3 linked regions of the Bradyrhizobium diazoefficiens genome follow. The protein of the gene in region 2 interacts with the protein of the main gene of each other region in a pairwise test. Links are inferred from orthologs where the notes say so. Each region holds a gene or a part of one and is shown on either strand. Other genes may lie near its edges. The genes, in order: JJB99_RS04335, dnaQ and dnaE.

Region 1 (5,914 bases), 620 kb from region 2 along the record:
TATTGGTCGGCCTTCTCAGCAAGGCCCACCTTGGCAAGCTGCGCACGCGCGAGCTTTTCGGCGTCAGCCTTGGCCATCCGCCGCACGGTGACTGGCCCCTCCATCACGTTCTGAAGCGTCGTCATGTGCGGGAACAGATTGAAATGCTGAAACACCATCCCTGTGGTGGCGCGAAATTTGGCCAGCGTCCTCACGTCCGGCGGCTTGGTGCCTTCCCCGAACCGGAAGTGCGTGTCGCCGACGCGAACGCTGCCGCCGTCGGGCACGACCAGCAGATTGATGCAGCGGAGCAGCGTCGACTTGCCCGAGCCTGATGGCCCGATCAGCGCGACGACGCCGCCCTTGGCGACGTCGAGATTGATGTTCTTGAGGACCTCGTTGCTGCCAAAGCTCTTGCGAAGGCTGCGGATCTCGATCTTCAAAGTGTTGTTGGACGTCTCGTTCATTCGCCGACCGCCAGTTGCTTCTCGCCGCGGCGGACGATGATGGTGAGCGGAATCAGGATCGCCGCATAGGCGACCGCGACCGCGGTGTAGGTCTCCAGCGGCCGGTAGCTGTCATGGGCCGCGACCTGGCTTTGATAAACGAGGTCAGGCACCGCCAGCACCGAGACCAGCGAGGTGTTCTTGAACTGGATGATCGACTGGTTCATCAGCGCCGGGATCATGCGCTTGATCGCCTGTGGCAGCACAATGCGCCGCATCGTCTGTCCCGGCGTCATGCCGAGCGCGGCGCCGGCTTCGGACTGGCCGCGGTCGATCGAGACGATGCCGCCGCGGATGATCTCCGAGTAGAACGAGCCGCCATAGAGCGACAGGGCCAGCGCGGAGGCCGTGATCGGCGTCATCTCGACACCGGCGAGGATCGGCAGCGCGTAATAGAACCAGATCAGCTGCACCAGGATCGGCGTGCAGCGGAACGCCTCGATGAAGGTGAGGGCGAGGAGGCGCACCGCCTTGAAGCGCGACAGGCTGCCGAACGCGCCGAACAGGCCGAAGACGAGGCCGAGCACCACGATGACCACGGTGAAGCCGACGGTGACGCCGAGCCCGTTAAGGAAGAGCCAGCGATAGCTCCAGAGAATGCCGAAGTCCCACTGATACATACTCTTTCGGACCTCAGTCGCGTAATGGCTTGGAAAGTTCGAGCCGCGCGCTCGCTGCACCTCTCCCGCTTGCGGGAGAGGTCGGCGCGAAGCGCCGGGTGAGGGCTCTCTCCTCTTGGGGAATCTCCCTAGAGGAGACACCCTCACCCCAGCCCTCTCCCGCAAGCGGGAGAGGGAGTGGAGCGGCGCGCGCGGATCGAGACTGCCCCAAGTTTGCGATACCTTACAGCGAAACGCCCGGCGGAATGTCTGCTTCCGTCACGCCCACCAGCTCCATGTTGGTGATGATCGCATTGCGGATGAAGCCGAGGCCCTTGTTGAAGTCGATCCAGGTGTTGACGTAGTCGCGGAACGTCTTGTCGGTCTCGCGGCGGAAGCCGGCGTTCGACGTCGTCGCGAAGATCGGCGTCGGCAGCACGAACTGGCCGAGCGACGGGTTCTTCTTCAGCACGGTCAGCGACAGCATGGTGATCAGGCACTGCGCGTCGACGCGGCCGGTCTGCAGCGCGGCGGTGGCATCGTCGGCGGTCTTCAGCCGCGAGATCTGCGCCTTCGGCGTCAGGCGGCTGACGACCTGGTCGTGCGAGGAGCCCTGGTCGACCGCGATCTTGATGTCGGGCGAGTTCAGCTCGGCCCAGCTTTTCGGCTTGAAGTCCTTCTTGCAGAGAATGCCAAAGGCGTTGTTGAACACCGGCACCGAGAAATCGACCACCAGCGCGCGCTTCGGCGTCGGGTTGAGCCCGAAGAAGATATCAATCTTGTTGGACTGCAGGTCGAGTACCGAATTGCCCCAGGTGGTTTCGGTGATCTCGAGCTCGGCCTCCATGTCGTCGGCGAGCCCCTTGGCGATATCGATGTAGAAGCCTTTCCACTGGCCGCTGGAAAGATCCTTCATGTAATAGGGCGCGCCGCCGCCGACCGCGCCGATCCGCATCTTCTTGGTGCGGCGGATGCGGGCGAAGGTTGACTCGTTGGGATCGGCCGTCTGGGCCACGGCCGGAGAGGCGAGCGCGGCCGCGGTCATCGCGCCAAGTCCGACAATCGATGCGACATCACGACGTGTAACCATTGGGATCAATCGCTTTTCTGGTTGGATGGAGTTCCAGCAGCGTTCTTAGCAAGGCGGTCCCATCAGCGAAAGCACAGCCTATCGGCTGGGCAGACCCGGATTTGCCCGGATGCTGGGCAAACCCCGACGGCTTGAGCCGATACTCGCTTGCTTTCCCGCTCTTTTGGCCCCAAATAGGGACCGGGAGATTGGCGGTGGACGAGCCACTCGCCAACCGGGTCAGGTCCGGAAGGAAGCAGCCCTAACGAGGTCCGGATCGGGTCGCTCGTCAGTCTCCTACCTGTTTTTCCGAGCGAATTGCGCCGGCGGGCCTCCGCCAGCGCGCTCCTTTCCGCAAAAGCCGGCCGAGAGACATTCCATTGCGGATCGACCGATGACTGAAGCTGGCGCCCCTCCCAACTCTGATAGCGCCGGCCAGGCAACGCCCTACCGGGTTCTGGCGCGCAAATATCGCCCCTCCTCTTTTGACGATCTGATCGGCCAGGAGGCCGTGGTCCGCACCGTCTCCAATGCGTTCGAGACCGGACGGATTCCGCAGGCCTGGATTCTCACGGGTGTCCGCGGTGTCGGCAAGACCACCACGGCGCGCATCCTGGCCCGTGCGCTCAACTACGAGATGCCGGATGGTTCGGTGAAGGGGCCGACCATTCACATGCCGACCTTGGGCGTGCATTGCCAGGCCATCATGGAAAGCCGGCACATGGACGTGCTGGAGATGGACGCGGCCTCGCACACTGGCGTTGACGACGTCCGCCAGATCAATGACAGCGTGCGCTATGCTCCCGCCAGCGCCCGCTACAAGGTCTACATCATCGACGAAGTCCACATGTTGTCGACGGCGGCGTTCAACGCCTTCCTGAAGACGCTGGAGGAGCCGCCCGAGCACGCCAAGTTCGTGTTCGCGACGACCGAGATCCGCAAAGTTCCGGTCACCGTGCTGTCGCGCTGCCAGCGCTTCGACCTGCGCCGCGTCGACGCGGATGTGCTGATGAAGCACCTCGCCAATATCGCTGCGAAGGAAAGCGTCGAGATCGAGCCGGAAGCGCTCGGCATCATCGCGCGTGCCGCGGAAGGCTCCGTGCGCGACTCTCTGTCGCTGCTGGACCAGGCGATCGCGCATGCGGCCGGTGCCGTGAAGGCCGATGCGGTCAGGCAGATGCTGGGCCTCGCCGACCGCACCCGCGTCATCGACCTCTTCGATTCGCTGGCGCGCGGCGACATTGCTGCCGCGTTCAAGGAGTTCCGCGACCAGTATGACGTCGGGGCCGATCCGATCGTCGTGCTCTCGGATCTCGCCGAATTCGTCAATTTCGTCACCCGCGTCAAGATCGTGCCGGCGACCGCCGATAACGTCGCCTATGGCGAGACCGAGCGCGTGCGCGCGCGGGATTTTGCCGCGAAGATCTCGATGCGCGTGCTGTCGCGGATGTGGCAGATGCTGCTCAAGGGCATCACCGAGGTGCAAGCCGCGACGCGTCCCGCCGCAGCCGCCGAGATGGTGCTGGTGCGCATCGCCTATGTCGCTGATCTCCCGACGCCAGATGAAGCGATTCGGATGCTGGAGCAGAACGGCGGCGGCTCGCCGGTCGTGAGCGGCGGCAGCGCCGCGCGCGCCAGCGGTCCGTCCGCACCGGCGGCCTCCGCGGCGCCGGTTGCGTCTGCCGCGCCTGTTCGCATGCCGACCTCGTCACCGACTGCGTTCGGCGGCGGCGGCGCCCGGCCGCAGATGGCGGCGCCCGCGCCGGATCCGCAAAGTGCGGCACCGCAGCTGCGCATCACCAGCTTCACCCAGCTCGTCGCGCTCGCCGGGCAGAAGCGCGATCTCATGACCAAGGGCGCACTCGAAGGCGACATGCGCCTCGTCCGGTTCGAGGAGGGCCGGCTGGAGGTGGCGCTCGAGCCGAACGCCTCCAAGACCATGATCTCGGAGCTCGCCAAGAAATTCGAGCTCTGGACCGGCCGCCGCTGGACGGTGATCGTCTCCAACGAGCAGGGCCAGCCGACGCTGCGTTCGGTGAACCAGGCGGCGAAGCAGGAGCATGCACGCACCGCCGAGGCCGATCCGCGCGTGCAGGAGGTGCTGTCGCGCTTCCCGGGATCGAAGGTCGTCGAGGTCCGCAGGCTTGCCCCCGAGACGCCGGAATCCAATATTAACGCGGACTATGGCAGTGACGATCCGCCCGACGGTTCCGATACCGACGACGATCTCTGAGCCAGTTTTGAGGACAAGCACCCATGGCTGATTTTCTCGGCATGATGAAGCAGGCGGCGCAGCTGCAATCCAAGATGCAGGAGATGCAGGAGCAGCTCGCCAACGTCGAAGTCGAGGGCATCTCGGGCGGCGGTCTCGTCGCCGTGCGTATGACCGCGAAGATGGACGTGAAGGGCGTGAAGATCGATCCCTCGCTGATGAAGGCCGAAGAGCGCGAGGTGCTGGAAGATCTGCTCGTTACCGCCTTGAGCGATGCCCGCCGCAAGGCGGAGGCGGCGATGCAGGAGAAGATGCAGTCGCTCACCGGCGGGCTCGGCCTGCCGCCGGGGCTGTTCGGCCAGTAAGATGGGCGCGGTTGCAGGTCCTGAAATTGAGCGGCTGGTCCAGCTTCTGGCGCGGCTGCCGGGCCTCGGTCCGCGTTCGGCGCGGCGCGCGGCGCTGCATCTGATCAAGAAGCGCGAAGCGCTGATGATGCCCCTGTCCTCGGCCTTGCAGGTCGCGCTCGACAAGGTCGAGGTCTGCAAGACCTGCGGCAACATCGACACGCAAAATCCCTGCACCGTCTGCACCGATCCGAGGCGCGATCCCTCTATCATCGTCGTCGTCGCCGATGTCGCCGATCTCTGGGCGCTGGAGCGGGCCAACGCGACCCAGGGTCGCTATCACGTGCTGGGTGCGACCTTGTCGCCGCTCGACGGCGTCGGCCCGCAGGACCTCACCATCGATGCGCTGGTGGCGCGCGCGCATGCGGCCGAGGTGCACGAGATCATTCTGGCGCTGAATGCGACCGTCGACGGCCAGACCACGGCGCACTACATCACCGACCTGCTTCAGGACGCCAACGTAAAAGTAACCCGACTCGCGCACGGTGTGCCCGTCGGCGGCGAGCTTGATTATCTCGATGAAGGTACGCTATCGGCCGCCATGCGGCAGCGGACGCTGTTCTAGCCATCCAGACTTTACGGAACGGACGACATGACGAAACTTTTCGCCACACGATTGGCTTTGGTCGCGACGATGATAACGCTGGTGACCCCGGCCGTCTCCGCGCAACGGGACGACGAGGCGCCGCCGGCGCCCAAGCCCGGCAAGCCGATCAACAATGGCGACGTGCTTTCGGGCGAGCTGAATGCACTGAAAGTGCGTGACGTCAAGAACGGTGGCAAGCGGATCGCGACCTATCAGATCACCTCCGAGCCGCGCCGCCTGCCGGCGCCGAACGGGCTGTGCAATCTCGAGACCGGCCCTGAGACCTTCCAGCTCGTCACCTCCAGCGACGCGCAGGCCGCACAGCTGAAATCGTTCGTCGGCAAGGCGATCTCGGTCAAGGTCGATGAGGTCGCCTGCGCCAGCGATCCCGGCCAGATGAGCGAGGCCGTGGTGACGAAATGGAGTTTGATCAGGAAGCAGTAGGAGGCGCGACGGCTCTCTCGGCCGTCATTGCGGGGAGCCCTTGCGACGAAGCAATCCCAACTATTTCCGCAGCGGCAGTCTGGATTGCTTCGCTTCGCGCGCAATGACGAGGAGA
Region 2 (5,885 bases):
AAAATCGCTCTCTGCTACGCAAGACGAAGTGCTGAGCTAAACGTCGCCCCGGCCGCCTAGAACGGCTTCACGATCACCATGATGACGATCAAAATCATCAGGACGGTCGGCACCTCATTGATAATCCGATAGAATTTCTGGCTGCGCGGGCGCTTATCGGCGGCGAAATCCTTCACCCAGCGCGAAAAAAAGCCGTGGACCGCGGACATCGCCAGAACCAGTGCCAGTTTTACGTGCAGCCAACCGAAGGTGAACCAATGGCCGGACCAGGCGAGATAGAGCCCGGCGAGCCAGGTCATGCCCATCGCCGGATTGATGATCGCCTTGAGCAGCCGGCGCTCCATGACCTTGAACGTTTCCGACTGCTTCGAGCCGACCTCGGCCTCGCAGTGATAGACGAACAGCCTCGGCAAATAGAGCATGCCCGCCATCCAGGCGATGACAGCGATCACGTGCAGCGCCTTGATCCAGAGATAGACGTCTTCGAACATGTTCTGCGCCCGGATGTCTGCCCAGCTTTGGGAACGCTGGGGATAGTAAGAACCCGTTAAGGTCTCACCCTGCACACATATCCGTCCGGTGCGCCTTCCTCAAATCTAGAATCTTAGATTCTTAAAGGTTTGAGTCTGAGTGACCGTGGATTGGACTCATGCAATGCAGTCCGCCACTTCACGCGCGCTTGTTCACATCCTTCAACATATCCCCGCCAGCCCATGCCGGCTGCGATAAGTCCGTCAGCTTCAAGGGCTTGCAGGTTTCTATCGGCAGCTTATCAAGGCGGTTGTCCGCGCAATCCCGTTTGCCCCTCGGCACGGCGCCGGACTTGTTCTGATGGGCACTGGTGTGAAGAAAATCGGCACTTGTCCCGTCCCTGGTGTCGCACATCCCTTTCCGAGGGGTTAAGGTCCACAGAAATCCACAAACCACACCGTCCTCATACAAAGAGTTTTTGTGCCGACCTCGAACAATTATTTCCATCTGCACCTCGTGTCCGACTCCACCGGCGAGACGCTGATCACCGTCGCGCGCGCCGTTGCCGCGCAGTACGCCAATGTGACCCCGGTCGAGCATGTCTATCCGTTGGTGCGCAGCCAGAAGCAGCTCGATCGCGTGCTCGACGAGATCGAGGAAGCGCCGGGCATCGTGCTGTTCACTTTGCTGGAGAAGGATCTGGTCTCCAGGCTCGAGGACAAGTGCAAGGCGATCAATGTTCCGAGCCTGTCGATCATCGGCCCGGTGATGCAGCTGTTCGAGGCCTATCTTGGCGCTGCGACCACGGGCCGCGTCGGCGCCCAGCACGTCCTTAATGCGGAATATTTCAAGCGCATCGACGCACTGAACTACACGATGATCCATGACGACGGCCAGCATGTCGAAGGGCTCGAGGAGGCCGACGTGGTGCTGGTCGGCGTGTCCCGCACATCGAAGACGCCGACGTCGATTTATCTCGCCAATCGCGGCATCCGCACCGCCAACGTGCCGTTGGTTCCCGGCATTCCGGTGCCGGCGCAACTGGAAACGCTGACGCGGCCGCTGGTGGTGAGCCTGCATGCCACGCCGGAACGCCTGATCCAGATCCGCCAGAACCGTCTGCTCTCGATGGGCGCCGATTCCGGCAGCGACACCTACACCGACAGGCAGTCGGTCACCGAGGAGGTCGCGTTTGCGCGCAAGCTGAGCGCCAAGCATGATTGGCCGCTGCTGGACGTCACGCGGCGCTCGATCGAGGAAACCGCCGCGGCGATCATGAAGCTCTACAGCGATCGCCAGCGCAACCGGCCGTCGGAATAGTTTCGCGATGGGTCTGTGGCTCGGCAAGACTGCGTTGATCCTGGCCTCGCAAAGCAGTGCGAGAAAGATGCTGCTGGCCAATGCCGGGCTTGAATTCAAGGCGGTCACGGCCGACATCGACGAGCGCGGCGTTCAGGCTGCGTCCAAGCTGTCGAACCCGCGCGAGATCGGCCTGCTGCTGGCGCGTGAGAAGGCGAAGGCGGTTTCACTCAATCATGCCGGAAGCTATGTGATCGGCGCCGACCAGACGCTGGCGCTCGGGAATCGTCTCTTCAACAAGCCCGCCGGCCACACTGAGGCGCTGGCGCAGCTGCGTGATCTCGCCGGCAACAGCCATGAGCTGAATTCCGCTGTCGCCGTGGCACGTGATGGCAAGATCGTTTTCGAGGACGTCTCGGTGGCCCGCATGACCATGCGGAAAATGACGGAGGCTGAGCTTTCGGCCTATCTCGACGCTGCCGGCGAGGCCGTCACGACCAGCGTCGGTGCCTACCAGCTCGAAGGTCTCGGCATTCACCTGTTCGAGCGCATCGAGGGCGACCATTTCACCATTCTCGGCCTGCCACTACTGCCGCTGCTTGCGTTCCTGAGGAACGAGCATCTAATTGCAGTGTAGACAATCAATATGGCTTGCAAGTTGGCTTGGCGCTGATGCGGATCCTTGGACTGACCGGCTCGATCGGGATGGGCAAATCCACCACCGCGAAACTGTTCGCGGAGGCCGGCGTGCCCGTCTACGACGCCGATGCCGCGGTCCATCAGCTCTATGAAGGCGAGGCCGCTCCGGCGATCGAGGCCGCCTTCCCCGGCACCACCGTGAACGGCAAGGTCGATCGGTCGAAGCTGTCGACACGCGTGGTGCACGATTCCGCCGCGATCAAGCAACTCGAGCAGATCGTTCACCCGATGCTCGGCGCCTCCCGGCAAAAATTCTTCGCCGACGCGGAAGCGGCCGGGGCGCCGGTCGTGGTGTTGGACATCCCGCTGCTGTTCGAGACCGGCGGCGAAAAGCGCGTCGACGCCGTCGTCGTGGTCTCGACATCGCCGGAACTTCAGCGTGAGCGGGTGCTGGCGCGGGGCACGATGGACGAGGCCAAGCTCGACGCCATCATCGCCAAGCAGACGCCGGACGCCGAGAAACGCAAGCGCGCCGATTTCGTGGTGGATACCTCGCACGGACTTGAACCGGTGCGCGCGCAAATCGCGCACATCCTGGCCGAGGTCGTTAAGATGCCGCAGCGGCGAGCCTGATTCGCCGACTTACAAGGCTTCTTGCACGGCGCCCTCAATCATGCGTGAAATCGTTCTCGACACCGAAACCACCGGCCTCGATCCGCTCCGCGGCGATCGCCTGGTCGAAATCGGCTGCGTCGAGATCTTCAACCGCATGCCGACCGGACAGACGTATCACGTCTACATCAACCCCGAGCGGGACATGCCAGCGGAAGCCTTCGCGGTGCATGGGCTGTCGGCCGAATTTCTCTCGACCAAGCCGCTGTTCCACGAGGTCGCCGACGCGTTTCTGGAATTCATCGGCGATGCGCCGCTGGTGATCCACAACGCCTCGTTCGACATCAGCTTCATCAATGCCGAGCTCGACCGCATCAAGCGCGCCGCGATCCCGCGCGAGCGGCTGGTCGACACGCTGCTGCTGGCGCGGCGCAAGCATCCCGGCGTGTCGAACCGGCTCGACGATCTCTGCTCGCGCTATGCGATCGACAACTCGCACCGCACCAAGCACGGCGCGCTGCTCGATGCCGAACTGCTGGCCGAAGTCTATGTCGATCTGGTCGGCGCGCGGCAGTCGCAGCTGTTGCTGGCTTCGGAAGGCGAAGCGATTAGAGTCAGCGCGACTGGCGATGCACCGCGGCGGCAGCGGCTGGTGCCGCTTGCGCCGCGGATTTCGGAGGCCGAGCGCGAGGCCCACAAGGCCTTTATCGCAACGCTCGGCGACAAGGCGATCTGGAACGAGTACCTCGCCGCTCCACCAGCCATTGCGGCCGGCTAGGCTCGCAGGGTTAAGCCTGGCCGGGCTGAGCGCCCTGGGCGGCCATTTGCCGCTCCATGTTCTGGCGGTAGAGGCCGACGAAGTCGACCGGATCCAGCATCAGCGGCGGGAACCCGCCGTCGCGCACCGCGGTCGCGATGATCTCGCGGGCGAACGGGAACAGCAGCCGCGGGCATTCGATCATGACCAGCGGATGCAGGTTCTCCTGCGGCACGTTGACGATGCGGAACACGCCGGCATAGGCGAGCTCGAACGAGAACATCACCTTGCCGGCGGTCTCGGCCTTGCCCTCGACCGACAGCGTCACCTCGTACTCGTGTTCGCTGAGGTTGTTGGCGCTGACGTTGATCTGGATGTTGATCTGCGGCTGCTGGCCCTGGGACTGGAGCGAGCCAGGGGCGTTCGGATTTTCGAACGAGAGGTCCTTGGTATATTGCGCCAGCACGTTGAGCTGGGGAGCCTGGGCCGCCTCGGGAGGGGTGCCGTTACCGTTGGTCATGAAAGTCTCTCCTTACCCGATTGGGGCTGAATTTCGCGGCGGTTGGCTAACATAGGGCCGCCTCGTTCCACAAGGACGAACGGTCCCGGATGGGGCATCCGGCCCGCGCCCACAACTGTGACGTTCGACCCGGCCTTCCGGCGAAATTGCGCCTTAAACGATTGAAGACGCGCGATTTCCGGGCACGATCGGGTTTCCCCTTAAGCATAAAACGCGCTACACTCTCCGCTGTGCCAAAAGGCGCCATTGGCCGGGCAAGATTTCGTGCCTACATCCCACGGACCTGACGCGGACCCAAAATGGTGATGTGGACTTGCCGTTCCCATATGGAACGGTCTACTGGCCGGATCGATTTTCCCGGCGACGGTCCTTCGGGACGCTCCTTCTAGTTCTAGCGAAGACCAGAAAGCGAATACGACGTGGACATCTACACCATCATCTTCCTGGCGCTGGCGGTCTTTATCTTTCTGAGGCTGCGCAGCGTGCTGGGGCAGCGCACGGGCAACGAGCGGCCGCCGTTCGACCGCAACGCGCTCCAGGGCGCCCAGGACAAGAACGTCGTGACCATGCCGGGCAAGGTGATCGACCAGGCGCCACTGGCGCCGGCGGCCGAGCCGGCCCCGCCTTCTGATCGCTGGAAGGGCCTGACTGAACCGGGCACCGCGCTGGCCCAGGGTCTCGATGCCATCGCCGAGAGGGATTCCACCTTCGACCCGCGCCATTTCATCTCGGGTGCCCGCGGCGCCTATGAGATGATCGTGCTGGCCTTTGCCAATGGCGATCGCCGCGCCCTGCGCGACCTCTTGTCGTCGGAGGTCTATGAGAGCTTCGATGCCGCGATCAAGGAGCGCGAGAAGAACGAGCAGAAGACCGAGACGCGCTTCGTCTCGATCGACAAGGCCGAGCTCGTCGGCGCCGAGTTGCGCGACCGTACCGCCCAGCTCACCGTGCGCTTCGTCTCGCAGATGATCTCGGCGACCCGCGACAAGACCGGCACCATCGTCGACGGCAGCGCCGACACGGTCGCCGACATCACCGACATCTGGACTTTCGCCCGCGACATCACCTCTCGCGATCCGAACTGGAAGCTGGTTGGCACCGGAAGCGCGAATTAAGACCTTTCTGAAGACCAGCGCGACGGCGCTTTGCGCAGGTGTCGTCGTGCTGTCGTCGTTTTCGCTCGGCGCCGAGGCGGCGCGGCGCCACTATCGCAGCCATCACCATCATCTCCCGCAAATGGCCGCCACTCCTGCGCGGGCCTTGCCCTATCCCCAGCTTCCGCTGCCGTTCGAGATTCCCGGTGCGCAATATCTGCCGTTGACGTGGGCCGACGTGAAGGGCTGGAGCGACGACGATCATCTCGCCGCCTACAGGACGTTCCGCGCCAGTTGCCGGTCGATCAATGCGCAGGCGGGCGCGCCTGAGCCGAAGGCGCTCGGCGGCTCGCTGAGCGAGCCGTGCAAGGTCGCCAAATCGCTCGAGCTCAGCGATGACGCGAAGGCAAAGGCGTTCTTCGAGCAGAATTTCGCGCCGCTGCGCATCTCGCGCCTGGGCGAGCCCGACGGTTTCGTTACCGGCTATTACGAG
Region 3 (7,056 bases), 3.6 Mb from region 2 along the record:
GCGATGCAAGTCAGCGCGCGACCCGATGCGCTCGCTTGACACTGCGTGTAACTGTCGAACCTGCAATTGCTCAGTCCCGGCCATTCATCGCCCGTCAGGCAGAACGCATGATTGGTGCCGAAGGCGCGCGCGGGCGTGCTTGCGCCGAGCGCGAATGTGGCGAGAGCGAGCGAAAATGTGGCGACAATTGGGAGGGCGATTCGTCCACGCATTTCGGTTCTCCAATCACGCGAATGTGCGCGCGACGTTGTTGCGCGCCCACGCACTGTATCTCGTGCAGAAGACATTGGAACTGCAGAAAACTCTTGTTTCAAAGGGTTTCTGGCGCGCGCTGCTAAACATCCGTTAACGCAGCAGGGGCCTTTGGCCCTGACTGTTGCGTCGAGGTTACAGCAATTCCGTCGATCACTGCTAAGACGACACCACGGCCCGGGGGCCTACTGAAGAAACTGGAACGGGAATCAAATGAACAAGAATTTGTTGCTTGCTGCTGTGAGCTTCGTCGCGCTCAGTGCGGCTGCGCCGGCTGTGGCTGCTGACCTCGCGGCGCGGCCCTACACCAAGGCTCCGCCGGCGGCGATCGCCGCGGTCTACGATTGGAGCGGCTTCTACATCGGTATCAACGGCGGCGGCGCCTCGTCGCACACCAGTTGGGATCTCGTCGGCTTCGGTCCGGAAGGTTCGCACGATGCGACCGGCGGCACCGTCGGTGGTCAGGTCGGTTATCGCATGCAGTCCGGCCAGTGGGTGTTCGGCGTGGAAGGCCAGGGCAACTGGGCCGACTTCACGGGCGACAACATCAGTGCTGTGACCGGCTTCCGCAATCGCACCAAGATCGACTCGTTCGGTCTGATCACCGGCCAGGTCGGCTACGCCTGGAACAACGTGCTCGCTTATGTGAAGGGCGGCGCGGCGGTTGTCGGCAGCAAGTATGACGTCTTCACCGCCGCTGGGGCGAGCTTCGACTCGGCGAGCGCGACCCGTTGGGGCGGCACGGTCGGTGCCGGCCTCGAAGTGGGCTTCGCGCCGAACTGGTCGGTTGGCGTCGAGTACAACCACATCTTCCTGGGCGGCAAGGACGTCACCTTCGCCAGTGGTGCCGTCGACCACATCAAGCAGGACGTCGACATGGGTCTCGTCCGCCTGAACTACAAGTTCGGCGGCCCGATGATCGGCAGGTACTGAGACTGATCGCCCCATAAGGAGCGGTCGTCGAAAAGCCCCGGCCTCGCGCCGGGGCTTTTTTATTGTTCGAATTCAGCTAGCTAACCATTCTCTCGCGGGATGGTTCAGATGGCTTGACTCCTGAGAACGAAATGAGAACAATGTTCTTCATACGTTCTAGCAAGGGAGCGAGACCATGTTCAGGATTTTCGTGGAAGAAGCCGCCGCACTGGCGTCGATCACGCTGTTCGTCGGGATGATCGCGATCTGGGCGCAGGTGATTCCACAGCTGTAGTCAGCCGTGCCCCTCTAGTCCCCCTTTGGCGCCGCGTTGGGGAAAAGCGGGATGAGGCCGCCGATTGGCGGCTGCGGCGTGGACTCTGACGCGGCGAGCCCCCACCATTGTGGGGCGAGTCGGCCGGGCGAGTGCAGGATGCCTCCGGTGCGGACGACCGCCCCATCTCATCTGCAAGAGGCCGTCACGCGACCATGCCGAGCGCCGGATTTGTCCACCTTCACGTTCACTCGGCCTATTCGCTGCTCAAGGGCTCGATCAAGATCGCCAAGCTCGCCGAGCTCGCGAAGAAAGACCACCAGCCGGCCTTAGCGCTGACCGACACCGACAATCTGTTCGGCGCGCTGGAATTCTCCGACAAGATGGCGGGCTCCGGCATCCAGCCGATCGTCGGCTGCGAGCTCGCGATCGATTTCGGCGACCAGGATCCGACCGCGCGCAATGCGATGGGCCCCTCGCGCGTGGTGCTGCTGGCGGCGCAGGAGCGCGGCTATCGCAGCCTGATGCGGCTGAACTCGCGCGCGTTCCTCGAATCGCCGGACAGCCATGCGCCGTTCATCAAATTCGATTGGCTCGAGAACGAGACCGAAGGCCTGATCGCGCTCACCGGCGGCCCCGACGGACCGATCTCGCTGGCGCTGGCCGGCGGCTATGCCGAACTCGCCGCCGCGCGCTGCGAGCGTCTGGCCGGGCTGTTCGGCGACCGGTTCTACATCGAATTGCAGCGCCACAATATCGACAAGGAGCGGCGCATCGAGAGCGGGCTGATCGACATCGCCTACGCAAAAGGCCTGCCGCTGGTCGCGACCAACGAGCCGTATTTCGCCTCGACCGATGATTACGAGGCCCATGATGCGCTCTTATGCATCGCCGGCGGCCGGCTGATCGCCGAGACCGATCGCGTGCAGCTCACCCCCGATCACCGCTTCAAGACCCGCGCCGAGATGGCGGTGCTGTTCGCCGACATTCCGGAGGCGCTGGCTTCCACGGTCGAGATCGCCGAGCGCTGCTCGTTCCGCCCGATGACGCGCAAGCCGATCCTGCCGTTCTTCACCGTCGGCGCGGCCGGCAGCTCCGATGCGGCCGCGGTCGAGGCGGCCGAGCTGAAGCGGCAGGCAGAGGAGGGGCTCGCCAACCGCCTGCGCGTGCACGGCCTGTCGCAGGGCACGACGGAGGAAACCTACGCCAAGCGGCTGGCTTTCGAGCTCGACGTCATTACCCGCATGAAATATGCGGGCTACTTCCTAATCGTGTCCGACTTCATCAAATGGGCGAAGTCGCAAGGAATCCCGGTCGGGCCGGGCCGCGGCTCCGGCGCCGGCTCGCTGGTCGCCTGGGCGCTGACCATCACCGACCTCGACCCGATCAAGTTCGGCCTGCTGTTCGAGCGCTTCCTCAATCCCGAACGCGTCTCGATGCCGGACTTCGACATCGACTTCTGCCAGGACCGCCGCGGCGAGGTGATCAGTTACGTGCAGCAGCGCTACGGCCGCGACCAGGTCGCGCAGATCATCACGTTCGGCACGCTGCAGGCGCGCGGCGTGCTGCGCGACGTCGGCCGGGTGCTGCAGATGCCCTACGGCCAGGTCGACAAGCTGACCAAACTCGTGCCGCAGAATCCGGCCGCGCCGGTGACGCTGGCGGCTGCGATCGAGAGCGAGCCGAAGCTTCAGGCGTTCCGTGACGAAGACCCGGTGGTCGCGCGCGCCTTCGACATCGCACAGCGCCTCGAAGGCCTGACCCGGCACGCCTCGACCCATGCCGCCGGCATCGTGATCGGCGATCGCCCGCTAAGCGAGCTGGTGCCGCTCTACCGCGATCCCAAATCCGACATGCCGGTGACCCAGTTCAACATGAAATGGGTGGAGCCGGCGGGCCTCGTCAAGTTCGACTTCCTCGGCCTGAAGACGCTGACCGTGCTCGACGTCGCGTGCAAACTGCTCAAGCCGCGCGGCATCGATGTCGATCTCGCCACGCTGCCGATCGACGATGCCGAAAGCTACCAGATGCTGGCACGCGGCGAGGTGGTTGGCGTGTTCCAGGTTGAAAGCCAGGGCATGCGGCGCGCATTGGTCGACATGCGTCCCGACCGCTTCGAGGACATCATCGCGCTGGTCGCGCTGTATCGCCCGGGTCCGATGGCGAACATCCCGACCTATTGTGCGCGCAAGCACGGCGACGAGGAGCCGGAATATCTGCACCCCGTGCTGGAGCCGATCCTGAAGGAGACCTTCGGCGTCATCATCTACCAGGAACAGGTGATGCAGATCGCGCAGGTGATGTCGGGCTATTCGCTCGGCGACGCCGACCTCTTGCGCCGCGCCATGGGCAAGAAGATCCGCGCCGAGATGGAGAAGCAGCGCGAGATCTTCGTCGCCGGTGCGGTCAAGAACGGCGTGCCGAAGGGCCAGGCCGAGACCATCTTCGAATTGCTGGCGAAGTTCGCCGACTACGGCTTCAACAAGAGCCACGCGGCGGCCTATGCGCTGGTGTCCTACCACACCGCCTACATGAAGGCGCATTACCCGGTCGAGTTCATCGCGGCGTCGATGACGCTCGATCTGAACAACACCGACAAGCTCTCCGAATTCCGCTCCGAGGCGCAGCGCCTCGGCATCAAGGTCGAGCCGCCGAACATCAACCGCTCGGGGGCGACCTTCGAGGTCGGCGACAAGGTCATCTATTACGCGCTCGCCGCGCTCAAGGGCGTCGGCATTCAGGCGATCGAGCAGATCATCGAGGAGCGCACCAAGCGGGGGCTGTTCACCTCGCTCGCCGACTTCGCCGCGCGGGTGTCGCCGCGCGCGATCAACAAGCGCATCATCGAGAGCTTAGCTGCGGCCGGCGCCTTCGACACGCTGGAGCCGAACCGCGCGCGCGTCTTCGCCGGCGCGGATGCGATCCTCGCCGCCTGCCAGCGCGCGCACGAAGCCGCGACCATCGGCCAGAACGACATGTTCGGCAGCTCGGCCGATGCGCCGACCATCATGCTGCCGCAGATCGAGCCATGGCTGCCGGCCGAAAAGCTCCGCCGCGAATACGACGCGATCGGCTTCTTCCTGTCGGGCCATCCACTCGACGACTACGCCACCGTGCTGAAGCGCCTGCGGGTGCAGAGCTGGGCCGAGTTCTCGCGTGCGGTGAAGACCGGCGCCACAGCTGGCAAGGTCGCCGCCACCGTGGTGTCGCGCATGGAGCGCCGCACCAAGACCGGCAACAAAATGGGCATCATGGGGCTCTCCGATCCCACGGGCCACTTCGAGGCGGTGCTGTTCTCGGAAGGCCTGGCGCAATACCGCGACGTGCTGGAGCCGGGCGCGGCCGTGCTGCTGCAGCTCGGTGCCGAGCTGCAGGGCGAAGACGTCCGCGCCCGCGTGCTGCATGCCGAGCCGCTCGACGATGCCGCCGCCAAGACGCAGAAGGGCCTGCGCATCTTCCTGCGCGACACCAAACCGCTGGACTCGATTGCCAAGCGGCTCGCCGGCCCCGAGATGGCGGCCACCAATGGTGCCGCGCCGAAAGTCGGCAGCCCCGGCCTCGCGCCGCGCTCCAATGGCGACGGCGAGGTCTCGCTGGTGATGATGCTCGATCTCGAGACCGAGGTCGAGATGAAGCTGCCCGGGCGCTTCAAGGTCTCGCCGCAGATCGCCGGTGCCATCAAGGCGGTCGCTGGCGTCGTGGACGTGCAGCAGCTGTAACGTCATCTTCTGCCGGGTTCTTTGCAGGCCCCGAGGCGCGGCGACCCTGCGCAAATTGGAGAGGGGCAGCGGCGGCTGTTTTGCCGGTACGAGGCTGACATGGAGCTGACGCCGGCCGGAAAGCCGGCCATGGCATCGCCTCAATCCAAGCTCTTCCTTAGCCAAGCCTTTTCGTCATTCAGGGCTTTCGTTCAATTGCCATTCAGCTGGCTGCGTGTCTGATGCGCGCTGGCACCTCAACGACAAAGCGGGCACAAGCCATGCGTGGGACGCTCAAGATCTTCATCTGCCTTCTCCTGCCGATCGTGGTTCTTGCCGCGGGCGCGCCGGATCAGGCGCGTGCGCAGCAGCAGGAAAAGCGCATCGCGCTCGTGGTCGGCAACGGCGCTTACGCCAAGTCGCCTTTGGCGACCACCGCGAACGATGCCGGCTTGATTGCGCAGACGCTGCAGGCGGCGGGCTTCGACGTCGTCGGCGCCCGCGATCTCGACGGTGACACGCTGCGCAAGAGCTTTCGCGACTTCATCCAGAAGGCGCAGGCTTCCGGACCCGGCACCGTCGCGATGATCTATCTGTCCGGCTATGGCGTGCAGCTGGCCGGCGAGAACTATTTCATCCCGGTCGATACCAACATCAGCCGCGACACCGACATCCCGACCGAGGCGCTGCGCATCAGCGACTATGCCCGCCAGCTTGCCGCCATCCCGCTCAAGGCCAACATCATCGTGCTCGACGCAGCGCGCGCGCAGCCCTTCATCGAGGGCGGCCAGCAGCCGATCGCGAGCGGGCTCGCTCTGGTCGAGCCCGATCCGAACATGCTGATCGCCTTCAACGCAGCGCCGGGTACGGTCGCGCCCGAAGAGCCGGGGCCCTATGGCATCTATGCACAATCGCTCGCCGAGATGATCCGCACCGGCGGGCTGTCGCTGCCGGAGGTGTTCGACCGCGTCCGCCTGCGCGTCAACGAGGCCTCCAAGGGGGCGCAGGTACCGTGGGACGAGCAGAAGATATCGGCGCAGTTCTCATTCTTCGAGCGCGGGCCCGACGCGCCGCCGCCGGCGGCCGCGCCCGACCAGGTCGCGGCGATCCGCGCCAAGCCGATCCGCGATCTCGGCGTGCAGGACGCCTATGCCGCCGCGCTCGCGCGCGACACGCTGCCGGCCTACGAGGAGTTTCTCGCGGCCTATCCCGGCGATCCACTTGCGAAGCGCGTGATGGCGATTGTGGCGGCGCGCCGTGAGGCGATCACCTGGCGGCGGACCTATCGCGCCGACACGCCGGATGCCTACTGGTCCTATCTGCGCCGTTATCCGCGCGGGCCGCATGCGGGCGATGCACGACGACGTCTTGCGATCCTGACGGCGCCGCTCGAGCCGCCGCCGACGTTCGCGATGATGGACTATGACGTGCCGCCCCCGCCACCGGAGGAGATCGTCTACGTCGATCGTCCCGTGCTGTATTTCAGCGATCCCGTGTTCGACTTCGTGCCGCCGCCGCCGCCGCCGGTCTATTTCTGCCCGCCGCCGCCGCCGGACTTTGTCGTATTGCCGCCGCCGCTGCCCGTGGTCGGGCTGTTCGTGCTGCCGCAGCCGGTGTTCGTGCCGATCCCGGCGTTCTACAGCCCGCCGGTCTATGTCGCACCGCCGCCGAACAACATCATCTTCAACAACATCCACAACACCACCGTCATCAATACCGTGATCAACCAGGCACCGGCCCCGCCGCCGGCCGGGAATATCGCCGCCGCCACGGTCGTCGCGGCGAATGGAGCTGGCCGCGCCGGCGCGCTGACGCCGGTGCCCGCCGCCGTCAAGCAGCAGGCGATGACGATCCAGACCAACCCCGGTCGGCAGCTCACGCCAAGCCAGGCGGCGTTCGTCAGCAATCCCACGGCCAAGC

The links.
Region 1: the proteins of dnaQ (region 2) and JJB99_RS04335 interact in binary tests that used the Escherichia coli proteins (3 or more experiments, as listed by UniProt). The link is inferred for Bradyrhizobium diazoefficiens from one-to-one orthologs.
Region 3: the proteins of dnaQ (region 2) and dnaE interact in binary tests that used the Escherichia coli proteins (3 or more experiments, as listed by UniProt). The link is inferred for Bradyrhizobium diazoefficiens from one-to-one orthologs.

What each region holds. Positions count from the first base shown.
Region 1 is NZ_CP067100.1:923,470-929,383, forward strand. What follows is about bases 2,017-4,966. They hold JJB99_RS04335 (DNA polymerase III subunit gamma/tau), read left to right. Parts: upstream 2,017-2,547; coding sequence 2,548-4,386; downstream 4,387-4,966. Other genes in these bases: JJB99_RS04325 (transporter substrate-binding domain-containing protein), read right to left, coding at 2,017-2,174; JJB99_RS04340 (YbaB/EbfC family nucleoid-associated protein), read left to right, coding at 4,410-4,730; recR (recombination mediator RecR), read left to right, coding at 4,732-4,966. In the rest of the region: JJB99_RS04315 (amino acid ABC transporter ATP-binding protein), read right to left, coding at 1-446; JJB99_RS04320 (amino acid ABC transporter permease), read right to left, coding at 443-1,105; more of JJB99_RS04325, read right to left, coding at 1,329-2,016; more of recR, read left to right, coding at 4,967-5,334; JJB99_RS04350 (hypothetical protein), read left to right, coding at 5,362-5,799. UniProt on the Escherichia coli protein: Part of the beta sliding clamp loading complex, which hydrolyzes ATP to load the beta clamp onto primed DNA to form the DNA replication pre-initiation complex.
Region 2 is NZ_CP067100.1:301,475-307,359, reverse strand. What follows is about bases 2,020-4,940. They hold dnaQ (DNA polymerase III subunit epsilon), read left to right. Parts: upstream 2,020-3,082; coding sequence 3,083-3,799; downstream 3,800-4,940. Other genes in these bases: JJB99_RS01380 (Tim44/TimA family putative adaptor protein), read left to right, coding at 4,718-4,940; secB (protein-export chaperone SecB), read right to left, coding at 3,810-4,298; coaE (dephospho-CoA kinase), read left to right, coding at 2,443-3,042; JJB99_RS01400 (Maf family nucleotide pyrophosphatase), read left to right, coding at 2,020-2,407. Also shown: protoporphyrinogen oxidase HemJ, read right to left, coding at 57-491; JJB99_RS01405 (pyruvate, water dikinase regulatory protein), read left to right, coding at 952-1,791; more of JJB99_RS01400, read left to right, coding at 1,799-2,019; more of JJB99_RS01380, read left to right, coding at 4,941-5,413; mltA (murein transglycosylase A), read left to right, coding at 5,391-5,885. UniProt on the Escherichia coli protein: DNA polymerase III is a complex, multichain enzyme responsible for most of the replicative synthesis in bacteria. The epsilon subunit contain the editing function and is a proofreading 3'-5' exonuclease.
Region 3 is NZ_CP067100.1:3,875,291-3,882,346, forward strand. The notes cover bases 1,266-5,357. They hold dnaE (DNA polymerase III subunit alpha), read left to right. Parts: upstream 1,266-1,653; coding sequence 1,654-5,157; downstream 5,158-5,357. Also shown: JJB99_RS18370 (DUF3551 domain-containing protein), read right to left, coding at 1-212; JJB99_RS18375 (outer membrane protein), read left to right, coding at 466-1,185; JJB99_RS18385 (caspase family protein), read left to right, coding at 5,418-7,056. UniProt on the Escherichia coli protein: DNA polymerase III is a complex, multichain enzyme responsible for most of the replicative synthesis in bacteria. This DNA polymerase also exhibits 3' to 5' exonuclease activity. The alpha chain is the DNA polymerase catalytic subunit.